Regions from separate parts of the Streptomyces sp. NPDC056987 genome, predicted to be linked through region 2. Evidence: riboswitches for the same ligand, from Rfam matches in the RefSeq annotation. Region 2 holds a riboswitch; the other holds the start of a gene.
What was found. A riboswitch is a leader RNA that binds a small molecule or an ion and turns the genes downstream of it on or off. The one in region 2 is predicted to bind cyclic di-AMP.
Positions count from the first base shown of each region.

Region 1: linked by a shared signal. The riboswitch ahead of ACFTZC_RS21170 (peptidoglycan DD-metalloendopeptidase family protein) and the one ahead of ACFTZC_RS25620 (M23 family metallopeptidase) in region 2 are both predicted to bind cyclic di-AMP.

Region 1 covers NZ_JBHURV010000018.1:18,290-24,173, forward strand. The annotation lists gene ACFTZC_RS21160 (STM4011 family radical SAM protein) at 1-622, shown strand, start outside; gene ACFTZC_RS21165 (SGNH/GDSL hydrolase family protein) at 696-1,520, opposite strand; gene ACFTZC_RS21170 (peptidoglycan DD-metalloendopeptidase family protein) at 1,704-2,699, opposite strand; cyclic di-AMP (ydaO/yuaA leader) riboswitch at 2,704-2,869, opposite strand; gene ACFTZC_RS21175 (tyrosine-protein phosphatase) at 3,309-4,121, shown strand; gene ACFTZC_RS21180 (DUF6126 family protein) at 4,174-4,365, opposite strand; gene ACFTZC_RS21185 (helix-turn-helix domain-containing protein) at 4,401-5,048, opposite strand; gene ACFTZC_RS21190 (aspartate aminotransferase family protein) at 5,140-5,884, opposite strand, start outside.
Region 2 covers NZ_JBHURV010000024.1:49,354-55,237, forward strand. The annotation lists gene ACFTZC_RS25605 (GNAT family N-acetyltransferase) at 1-1,163, opposite strand, end outside; gene ACFTZC_RS25610 (HPr family phosphocarrier protein) at 1,294-1,575, shown strand; gene ACFTZC_RS25615 (GntR family transcriptional regulator) at 1,760-2,467, opposite strand; gene ACFTZC_RS25620 (M23 family metallopeptidase) at 2,684-3,478, opposite strand; cyclic di-AMP (ydaO/yuaA leader) riboswitch at 3,491-3,653, opposite strand; gene ACFTZC_RS25625 (M16 family metallopeptidase) at 3,862-5,244, opposite strand; gene ACFTZC_RS25630 (M16 family metallopeptidase) at 5,262-5,884, opposite strand, start outside.

The DNA of each region.
Region 1 (5,884 bases), on a different contig from region 2:
CACGGAGTTGTCGCTGCTGCCGCACGTCCGCCGGGTGGCCATCCAGACGAATCTCAGCTTCCGCACCCGGTGGCTGGCCGACGCCGACCCGGCGAAGCTCGCCCTGTGGTGCACGTACCACCCGGGGCAGACGCCGTACGACCGCTTCCTGGCGAAGGCCCACGAACTGGCGGAGCGCTCCGTCCGGTTCAGCGTCGGGGTCGTCGGCCTCGACGCGCATCTGGAGCACGCCCGCCGGCTCCGCGCCGAGCTGCCGCCGCACGTCTATCTGTGGATCAACGCGGCGGAGGGGCACACGTACACGGACGAGGAGGCCGCGCGGTGGACGGAGCTGGACCCGCTGTTCCCGTACAGCCGCCATCCGCACCGCTCGGCGGGGCTGCCGTGCCGGACGGGCGAGTCGGTGATCTCGGTGGACGGCGGGGGCACGGTACGGCGCTGCCACTTCGTCCCCGCCGAGCTGGGCAACCTCTACGACGGCTCGTACCGCCGCGCACTGGCGCCGCGGGCCTGTCCCCTCGCGGTGTGCGACTGCCATATCGGCTATGTCCACCTGGAGACGCTGCCGCTGTACGACGTCTTCGCGGGCGGGGTGCTGGAGCGGATCCCGGCGGGGGCGTGAGCCGCGGGACGGAGTGAGCCGTACGGGAAGCCCTGGCGAAAGCCGTACGGGAACGCCCCGCCCCCGCGCCGCGTCAGTGTTCCAGAGGGAGAAGATCAGGGCGTTTCGCCGCGACATGGTCGCCGGACGACTCGCCGCGCAGCCTGCGTCCGATCCAGGGCACCAGGTACTCACGTGCCCAGTGGATGTCGTCGCGCCGTACTTCGAGGGTGCCGCGCGGCGGCAGCGGCGGCCACGGCTGGTCCGGGTCGGCGGGCACCTCGACGCCCAGCACCTGCCCGGCGCGCAGCGCGACCCGGGTGTGTCCCTCGGCCGACAGATGGAGCCGGTCGCCGTCCCAGGCCCGCCGGTCCTGGATGGTCCTGAGGGACCAGAGGTCGAGCACGGGGCAGCCGTAGCGGTCGGCGATGGCCCGGGTGTGCTCGTTGAACGTGGCGATCTTGCCGCGCAGATGGCGCAGCACGGGCACGCCCCGGGTGTCGAAGCCGGTGGCCAGCATGACCGTGCCGACGGAGCCGGTGAGGTCGGCGACGGCCCGCTCGAAGCGTTCCGCCACGTCGTCGGGGTCGGTGCCGGGGCGGATGATGTCGTTGCCGCCCGCGCAGAACGTCACCAGATCCGGGGCGAGTTCCCTGGCCCGGGGTATCTGCTCCTCGACGACCTGGTCGAGGAGCCGGCCGCGTACCGCGAGGTTGGCGTAGCGGAAGTCGCCGTGGACGGGGTCGGCCGTCGCACCGGAGACCGGAAGCCGATCGGCGAGCAGGACCGCGAGCCGGTCCGCCCAGCCGACGAACAGCCCGTCGGGGCCTGGATCTCCCACACCCTCGGTGAAGCTGTCACCGATCGCCGCGTACGACCCGAATGTCTTGTCTCTTCTTGTTCTCGAATCGTCTGCCACAGCGGGACATTTTCCTCCCGGCGATGTGACCTACGCGACCGTAGGCGGGGGTTGACTCAGAGTGAGAAACACCATCGGTCAATTTTCCCTCAAGCGGGAATAGCGGAAAGCCTCGCGGCCCGGCACCGCATGGGTGCCGGGCCGCGAGGCCGAGGAAACGCGTCCGGGGGGCGACCGGACGGATCAGATGGAGACGCCGTTCTGCCGGAGGAACGCCAGCGGGTCGACGTCCGAGCCGTAGTCCGGGCCCGTCCGGATCTCGAAGTGCAGGTGCGGTCCCGTCACGTTGCCGGTGGCGCCGGAGAGGCCGAGCTGCTGGCCGGTGGAGACGCTCTGGCCGGCCGAGACGGAGAGGGAGGAGAGGTGGGCGTACTGGGAGTACATGCCGTTCTCGTGCCGGATGACGACCTGGTTGCCGTACGAGCCGCCGTTGCCCGCGGTGACGACGGTGCCCGCGCCGACCGCCTTCACGGTGGTGCCGGAGGGGGCCACGAAGTCCACACCGGTGTGGTAGCCGCTGGACCAGCTTCCGCCGGCGGCGCGGTAGGCGGTGCCGACCCCGATGCCGTCGACCGGCAGGGTGAAGCCGGACGCGCTGCTCTGTGCCGCGGAGTCGGCGGCGGGCGCCTCGCTCCGGTCCGTGGAGGGCTTGGCGGACGAGGAGTCCCTCGACGGCTTGGCCGACTCCGCCGACGCGGTCGACTCGGCGGGCTTGGCCACCCTGGAGGACTTCGAGGCCCTGGTGGGCGCCTCCGAGCGGACGGCCGGGGCCTTGCCGTTGATGGTGAGCTTGAGGCCGGGGTGGATCAGCCCGGGATCGTCGCCGACGGCGCGGCGGTTGTCCTCGTACAGCCGCTGCCAGCCGCCCCGGACCTGCTGCTCCGCGGCGATCTTGGAGAGGTAGTCGCCCGCGACCACCGCGTACGTACGCACGGTGGTCCCGGCGGTCCGGCTCACCTGCGTGGCGGCCGCCCCCTGCGGCGCGGCGGCCGGCGCGGACTGCGGCGCGGTGGCGGGCGCGGCCTGCGGGACGGCGGCCGGCGCGGCCTGCTGTGCCGCGTGCGCGCCGGTGGCGCCGATGAGCGGCAGCGCGATGGCGGCGCCGCCCGTGCCGGCGGCGATGAAGCCCCGGGAGAACGGATTGGTCCTGGGGCGGCGGTGCTTACCCTTCGCGGGCATGGCGAATTCCTCTCCGGCGCCTACGAGGTGAGCTGTCGGGTTCGGGCTGGAGCTGCCCGGCCGCGCGTGGTGCGCGACTTCACCCCGAGCCGTCCCTGATGTCGGAACATCGGAACGGCGTACTACCTGGGTCCCCCGCTCCTGCCACGCGTGATGGGTGGATGGTGTCCCCGAGGCGGCGGCAGGATTCGGCGTTCCGCTCGGATTGAGGGTGAACGTAGGCGAGTGGGACGGCCGGAACAAGCCACCCTTTTCCCCCGGCGACGCGCCCTTCCTTCCGCACCGAAGATCGCCCGTCACCCTGCGTGGAGACCGCTCTCCAATTCCCTTTCGAGGTGGCCCTTCCCTTTCGCACCGTCACCACGGAACGTCACGGATATGATCCTGCTCACCAGCCGGAGCCCACCTCCCCCGCGACCGGGGCAGGTTATGCGGAATCAGTCAATCCGGACAGAGCACCGTTTGGGCGTTTTCTCCCCACTCGCCCCATCCTGATCCGTGGGCTCCCCGCCCTCTCCGCCGCACTGATGAGCACACCGGCCGATGTCGTAGGGTCGGGGACCGACTCCGCCGGCGAGCAGCGCCGACGGCAGACACGGAGGAGCAGGCGTGACGCAGCAGTCGCCGCAGGTCCCGTCCACCGAGCCCGAGCTGTCCGGAGTACGCAACTTCCGTGATGTCGGCGGCCTGCCGACCGTGGACGGACGCCGGGTGCGGTACGGCGCGCTCTACCGCAGCGGTCATCTCGCCCACGCCACCGCCGACGACTCCGCCTTTCTCTCCGCTCTCGGTCTGCACACGATCTTCGACTTCCGCAATTCCGCCGATGTCAAGCTCGACGGCGCGGATGTCGAACTGGCGGGCGTGCGCCATGTGAACATCCCGCTCTCCGACCCGGCCGAAGGCGCCCAGTTCTGGCGGATGGTCCGGGACGGCGACCTCGACCAGCTCCGCTCGCTCCTCGCGGACGGCAGAGCGGCGGCCCGGATGACCGCCTCGTACCGCGCGATCATCACGGAGCGCACCGCCGAGCACAGCCGCCTGCTGCACGCGCTGGCCGAGGACAGCGTCCCCGCGCTGCTGCACTGCGCGGCGGGCAAGGACCGCGCCGGGCTCTCCGTCGCCGTGTCGCTGCTCGCGGTCGGCGTCGAACCGGACGCGATCACGGCCGACTACGTCAAGTCGAACGACCCGCACCGCCGCTACGCCTTCCGCCGCAGCGACCGGTCACCCGCCGGAAGGTCCGGCGAGGTGATGGAGCTGCTCAGCCCGCTCTTCGATGCCCGCGCCGCCTATCTCGACGCCGCGTTCGAGACCATCGGCACGACCTGGGGCTCCACCGACCGCTATCTCTCCAACGGCCTCCGGCTCGCGCCCGAGACCCGTGAACGGCTGCGCGCCCGCCTCCTGGACCAAGGCTGACGCCACGGCGGGAGACGGCGCCGAAAGCCGAAAGCCCCTGGGCCGAAAGCCGCTACCGCCCCTGGGCCCCGACGTGGAAGAGGAGGTAGAGGAAGCCCGCGAAGAGATGGCCGGCCACCAGATAGGCGAAGAGCCGGATCACCAGCCCTCGCGGGAACTTCTTCTCCTCGTTCATGACACGCGGGCCCGGGGGCACCTGTTCCCGGCCGCCCTCGGCGGGCGCCGGGCGCTCTGTCTCCGACATGGATGGGACCTCTCTCGGCAGGTCGGACATGAGGATCAGACATGAGGGGCCGAGCCGCCGACGCACAGGTCTGCGGCCGGGCTCTGGAGCAGGGTGTGGACGAAGAGGAGCTCGGCCCCCTCGGGTCCGGCCGCCGCGATGCGGTGCGGGGTGAGCGAGTCGAAGTGCGCGCTGTCCCCGGGGGCGAGCAGATGCACGGCGTCGCCCAGGCTCAGCCTGAGCCGCCCGTCGAGCACGTACAGCCACTCCTCGCCCGGGTGCACCCGGACCAGGTCGCCCTGTGCCCCGTACGGCACCTCCAGCCGCAGCGGCTGCATGGCGCGCCCGGGGCCGCCCGCCTGGTGGTAGGTCCAGCCGTCGGCCTCGTAGGGTTCCGCACGGCCGCCCCGGACGATCGGCTCGCGCTCCGGCGGCACCTCGCCGAGCAGTTCGGAGACGGTCGTCCCGTAGATCCGGGCCAGCCCGAGCAGCATCGGCAGCGAGGGCTGCCGGTGCCCCGTCTCCAGCCGGGAGAGGTGGGCGGGGGACAGCCCGGCCCGCCGGGCGGCGGCCTCCAGGGTGAGCCGGCGGCCACGGCGCAGCTCGCGCAGGCGCGGCGCGACGTCGGGAAGATGGTCGGACAGCGGGTCGGGCAGCCCGTCGGGCAGCCCGTCGGCCGCCTCTCCGGCGGAGGGTGTGCTCATGCGTCCATTGCGCCAGGGACTTTCCTCCCAGGCAAATTTATTGCCTGGGAGGCAAAAAAACCCGACGCGGATCGGCCAGACCGGCAGCCGTCTAACGGCCCGCGACGGCCTGCTTCACCAGCGTCCTGCCGAAGTCCCACATGAGCCCGCCCCCGCCGTGCGCGTCGTCCATCACGGCGGTGAAGGCGGTCACGAAACGGTCGATCTCCCGCTCGCCGATGATCAGCGGCGGAATCAATTTGATCACTTCGAGGTGGTCGCCGGAGACCTGGGTGAGGATACGGTGCTTCTGGAGCAGCGGTACGACGACCATCTGGGCGAAGAGTCCCTTGCGGGCGGCCTGGAGCATCGTCCAGCGCCCGCGCAGCTTGAGCGAGTCCGGCCGGCCGAACTCGATGCCGATCATCAGGCCCCGGCCGCGAACGTCGTGCAGCAGCTCGTAACGGTCCACGAGGGCGGCCAGCCGGGACCGCAGCAGGTCCCCGGTGGCGCGTGCCCGCGCGACGATCTCCTCGTCCTCCAGTACGGAGAGGACGGCCAGCCCCGCCGCCATGGCCTGGGCGTTGGAGCCGAAGCTCGCGGAGTGGACGAGGACCCGGTCCATCGAGGAGTAGACCTTCTTGAAGATCCAGTCCTTGCCGAGGGTCGCACCGACGGGCACGTAGCCGCCGGAGAGCGCCTTCGCGACACAGACGAGGTCCGGCTCCACGCCCTCCTCGTGCTGGTACGCGTAGAAGTCACCGGTCCTGCCGAGGCCGGTCTGCACCTCGTCGGCGATGAGCAGCGCCTTGTGGCGGTGCAGCAGTTCCTGGGCGGCGCGCAGAAAGCCGGGCGGC
Region 2 (5,884 bases):
GACAGCCCCGCACCGCGCCGGTGCAGTCCGGCGAGGAGCGCGATGCCGATCGCGCCGGACTGGGTGAACAGGCCGATCCGGCCGCGCGCGGGCGGCTGCGGCGCGAGGGAGGCGTTCAGCCGTACCGCGTCGGCGGTGTTGATGATCCCGAAGGCGTTGGGGCCGATGATGCGCATGCCGTACGAGCGGGCCAGCCGTACCAGTGCGCGCTGGCGCTCGCGGCCCTCGGCGCCGCTCTCCGCGTACCCGGCGGAGAGGACCACCAGGCCCTGGACGCCGGAGCGGCCGCAGTCCTCGACCGCTTCGAGCACCCGCTCGGCGGGGACGGCGAGGACGGCGAGGTCGACGGGTTCACCGATCCGGGTGACCGAGCGTACGGCGGGGACGCCGTCGAGCCTCTCCGTGGACTCGGGGAACGCGCTGTTCACCGCGTACAGCCGCCCCGTGAACCCGGCGTCGCGCAGATTGCGGAGCACGGTGCGGCCGACGCCGCCGGGGGCGCGGCCGGTGCCGACGACGGCGACCGAGCCCGGGGTCAGCAGGCGCTGCACGGAGCGGGCCTCGGCGCGCTGCTCACGGCCCCGCTGGACGGCCAGGGACTCGGCGGTGGGTTCGAGGTCGAGGGTGAGCCGTACGGAGCCGTCCTCGAAGCTGCGGCGCTGGGTGTACCCGGCGTCCCGGAACACCTTGATCATCTTGCTGTTGGCGGGCAGCACCTCGGCGGCGAAGCGGCGGATGCCCCGCTCGCGGGCGACGGCGCCGATGTGCTCCAGGAGGGCGGAGGCGACGCCGCGGCCCTGGTGCGCGTCCTGGACGAGGAAGGCGACCTCGGCCTCGTCGGCGGGGGCGGAGGCGGGCAGTCCGCGCTCGTCGGTGCGGTCGTACCGTACGGTCGCGATGAACTCGCCGCCCACGGTCATGGCGAGCCCCACCCGGTCCACGTAGTCGTGGTGCGTGAAGCGGTGGACGTCGCGGTCGGAGAGGCGCGGGTAGGGGGCGAAGAAGCGGTAGTACTTGGACTCGTCGGAGACCTGTTCGTAGAAGCTGACCAGCCGCTCGGCGTCCTCGGTGGTGATCGGCCTGATCCGGGCGGTGGCGCCGTCGCGCAGCACCACGTCCGCCTCCCAGTGCCCTGGATACGCGTGGTCCCGCGGGTGCTCCATGCCCAAAGCGTACGGCGCGGGCGGTGTCCGTGACCGGTGATCGGGGGTGACGGGGATCCGTTCCGCGCCCCATGAGACTCTTGGTCCAGACATCTGTTTTGAGACTTTTTGCGACTTGAAGGGCAACACCATGGCTGAGCGCCGCGTCAATGTCGGCTGGGCCGAGGGGCTGCACGCCCGTCCCGCCTCCATCTTCGTCCGCGCCGCCACGGCCGCCGGCGTCCCCGTGACCATCGCGAAGGCCGACGGCAGCCCCGTCAACGCCGCGTCGATGCTCGCGGTGCTCGGACTGGGCGCGCAGGGCGGCGAGGAGATCGTGCTCTCCTCCGACGCCGAGGGCGCGGACGCCGCCCTGGACCGGCTGGCGAAGCTGGTCGCCGAGGGGCTCGACGAGCTTCCCGAGACGGTCTGATCCCGGAGCGTATTTCCACGACGGAGCCGTGGTCCGCCGAATTCGGCGCGGACCACGGCTCCGTCTTTCCGTCCGTCTTCCGTGCGGCGTCTTTTGGTGCGGCGGCTTTTCATGAAGGCGGCTGCGCGCGGGCAGCGAAGAATAGGCCGCACCTATTTCTTTCTCTTTGTATACGGCGCGATTGTTAATGCCGTACGCTTGCGATGTTTACGGCATGTTGCGAAGCCCTCACCTTTTCCCGGTCACGGCCCTGGTCGCGCCCCCGGTCGGAGCGGCGCAGCCGGTACACCACCACCGTGCGCTCCGTGTGCAGGGTGGTGAGCGCCCGCGCGCGTTCGCCGTCGCCGCGCGCCACCGCGTCCACGATCGCGCCGTGCTCCGCCCAGGACTCCACCGGGTGGCTGGGCTGCTCGACCACGTACATCCAGGCGATCTTGTGGCGCAGCTGGGTGAGCAGCGAGGTGAGCGCGGGGCTGCCGGAGGCCTGGGCGAGCGTCTCGTGGAACCAGGCGCCCAGCGCGCGCAGATCCTCGCCCTGGCCCCTGCGGGCCCGCTCCTGGCCCAGTCTGACCAGGCCGCGGAGGACCTTGAGGTGGGCCTCCGTGCGGCGCTGGGCGGCGCGCGCCGCGCCCAGCGGCTCCAGCAGCAGCCGGACCTCCAGCAGGTCCGCGGCCTCCTGTTCCGTAGGCTCGGCCACACACGCGCCGACATGGCGGCGCGTGGTCACGAAGCCTTCCGACTCCAGCGTGCGCAGCGCCTCGCGTACCGGGACGCGGGAGACGCCGTAGCGCCGCGCGAGCTGCTCCTCGGTGAGCCGGCTGCCCCGCTCGAACAGTCCGGAGACGATGTCGTCGCGAATGGCCGTGCATACCGAGTGCGCCGGAATGCGCATGTCCGAACCTCCGCCTTAATCCGCGCGAAACGCTGCCGATTGACGCCTGTTCCGTGACTCTATTGCAATCAACGCGAATTTCCGATGGGTGCCCGGAATCCATGGATATCTTTTGGCCAGCGCGGAGGCGGAGACCCGCACGCGGGAGGGACCGGGAGCGACGGAGAGACGTGGGCGGACGGGCCCGGAGAGGTACGCGGAGGGGGCGGAAGGCGGTCAGACCCCGACGCCGTGCGCGCGCAGGTACGCGACCGGGTCCATGTCGGAGCCGTAGTCGGCGCTCGTCCTGGCCTCGAAGTGGAGGTGCGGCCCCGTGACGTTGCCGGTGGCGCCCGAGAGCCCGATCCGCTCGCCCGCGGCGACGCTCTGGCCGACGGAGACGCCGATCGAGGAGAGGTGGCCGTACTGGGTGTAGGTGCCGTCCGCCATCCTGAGGACGATGTTGTTGCCGTACGAGCCGCCCCAGCCGGCCTCGACGACGGTGCCCGTGCCGACCGCCACGACCGCGGTGCCGGACGCGGCGCGGAAGTCGACGCCCGAGTGGCTGCCGGAGGACCAGAGAGAACCGCCGGTGTGGTAGCCGGTGGTGACGTAGGAGCCGGTGACGGGGAGCTGGAAGGTGTTCAGCCGCTTGCGCTCCTCGGCCCGTGCCGCGCGCTCCCGCTCCTCGCGCAGCTCCTTCGCACGGGCCTCCGCCTTGCGCTCCGCCTCGGCCTTGGCGGCGGCGCGCGCCCTGGCCTCGGCCTTCAGCCGCTCGGCCTTCTCGGCGGCGTGGCGCTGGGCCTCGGCCTGGTCGTCGACCGCGCCGGCGACGGCGTCGCCGATGGCGATGACCTGGGTCAGGCCGGTGTCCGAGACGGCCTCGGGGCCGGTGCCTGCGGCGAGGGCCGGGGAGGCGAGGGTGCCGATGACGCCGGTCGCGGTCAGCGTCGCGAACCCGGCGGCGCTCGCGCCCTTGCAGGTGATGCGGTGCGGGGCGCGGTGCTTCCCGGTGGCACGGGTGAACGCCATGGAGTGGCTGGTCCTTTCCTTCCCTCTCGCCTACCGGGTTAGCTGACGGGTTCGGAGCAGGAAGGTCTCCTACGGACCCCTCCGCGCGCGGTGTGCCCGCGAAGGCCGTCCGATTCACCCCAGGGACGTGGGTCCCCGGCTCCCCCCGCTGCACCGGCTGGGGCACAGCATCTGACGGGGACTCGGCGATGGCTGCCCGGTGCCACGGATGTGGCGCAACGGCGAACAGCCGGACCGACGCTAAGCGGCTCGTCTTTCAATAACCAAACGGACAAGGTTTTTTGTAGCGCACACCACAGGGCAGACAGGCACCCTCTCCATCAAAGCGGACATAAAGCAGAACCCCGGCGACCGCGGTCGCCGGGGTTCCCTCGAAAGAGGAATCAGCCTGTGACAACCGTCACTTCACCGATTCCCAGAGCCTCGACCGGCTCCTTGATCTGCGCCGCGTCGCCGACCAGAACGGTGACGAGCCGGTCCACCGGGAAGGCGTTGACGACGGCGGCCGTCGCCTCGACCGTGCCCGTCTCGGCCAGCCGGGCGTAGAGCTGTGCCTGGAAGTCGTCCGGAAGATGCTGCTCCACCTGGTCGGCGAGCGTGCCGGCGACGGAGGCGGCCGTCTCGTACTTCAGCGGCGCGACGCCCACCAAATTCTGCACGGCCACATCGCGTTCGGCGTCCGTGAGCCCCTCGGCGGCGAGGGTGCGCAGCACCTTCCAGAGGTCGTCGAGCGCCGGTCCCGTGGACGCGGTGTCCACGGAGCCGCTGATGGCGAGCATCGCGGCGCCCGTCGCCCCGTCCGGGGAGGAGGGCGCAGAGGAGCGCAGCACCTGGCCGAAGGCGCGTACGCCGTAGGTGTAGCCCTTCTCCTCGCGCAGGACGCGGTCGAGCCGGGAGGTGAGCGTGCCGCCCAGGCAGTACGTGCCGAGCACCTGCGCGGGCCAGACACGGTCGTGCCGGTCGGCGCCGATCCGGCCGATCAGGAGCTGCGTCTGGACGGCGCCGGGGCGGTCCACGATGACCACGCGGCCGGTGTCGTCGGCGGTGATCGCCGGTACGGGCCGGGGCGCCGCCGTGTCGCCCGTCCAGGCGCCGAGGGTGTCCGCGAGGATCCCGTCCAGGTCGACGCCCGCGAGGTCGCCGACGACGACCGCGGTGGCCGTGGCGGGGCGTACGTGCGCCTCGTAGAAGGCGCGGACGCCCGCGGCGTCGATGCGCGCCACGGTCTCCTCGGTGCCCTGGCGCGGCCGGGACATGCGCAGCGCGGCCGGGAACAGCTCCTTGGAGAGCTGCTTGGCGGCGCGCCGGCCCGGGTTGGCGGTCTCGTGCGGGATCTCGTCGAGCCGGTTCCGTACGAGCCGTTCGACCTCGCTGTCGGCGAAGGCGGGGGCGCGCAGCGCCTCGGCGAGCAGGCCGAGCGCCTTGAGCAGCCGGGAGACGGGGACCTCCAGGGAGACCCGCAGGCCCGGGTGGTCCGCGTGCGCGTCGAGGGTGGCGCCGCAGCGCTCCAGCTCGGCGGCGAACTCCTCGGCGCTGTGCTTGTCGGTGCCCTCGGAGAGCGCCCGCGCCATGATCGTGGCGATGCCGTCGAGTCCTTCGGGCTCGGCGTCCAGCGGGGCGTCGAGATTGATCTCGACGGCCACCACCTGCTGGCCGGGCCGGTCGCAGCGCAGCACCGTCAGCCCGTTGTCGAGCGTGGCGCGCCCGGGGGCGGGGAAGGCCCAGGGCTTGGCCTCGCCCGCGGTCGGCCGCGGGTGGAACTCCATGGTCACGGCAGCGTCGGTCACTGGTCCGTCCCCTCGTGCTTGTCGGTCTCGGCGGCGTCGGCGGTGTCGGCGGCGTCGGCGGTGGCCGCCACGTCGTCGGGAGTGACCGGTTCGTACACCAGCACCGCCCGGTTGTCGGGGCGCAGCCGCGCCGCGGCGACGGCCCTGACCTCGTCCGCGGTGATGTCCAGGACGCGGTCGACGGCGCTCAGCGCGAGCTGGGGGTCGCCGAACAGGACGGCGAACCGGCACAGTTCGTCGGCGCGGCCCGCGACCGTGCCGAGCCGGTCCAGCCATTCGCGCTCCAGCTGGGCCTGGGCCCGCTCCATCTCCTCGGCGGTGGGGCCCTCGGCGGCGAACCGGGCCAGCTCCTCGTCGACGGCGGTCTCGATCTCGGGGACCTCGACGCCGCCGGACGTCTTCACGTCCAGCCAGCCGAGCGAGGGGGCGCCCGCCAGCCGCAGCAGTCCGAAGCCCGCGGCGACGGCGCTCTGGTCGCGCCGTACCAGCCGGTTGTGGAGGCGGGAGGACTCGCCGCCGCCGAGGACGGTGAGTGCCAGGTCGGCGGCGTCGCACGCGCGGTCGCCGTCGTGCGGCAGCCGGTACGCGGCCATCAGCGCGCGGGCCGGGACCTCCTCCA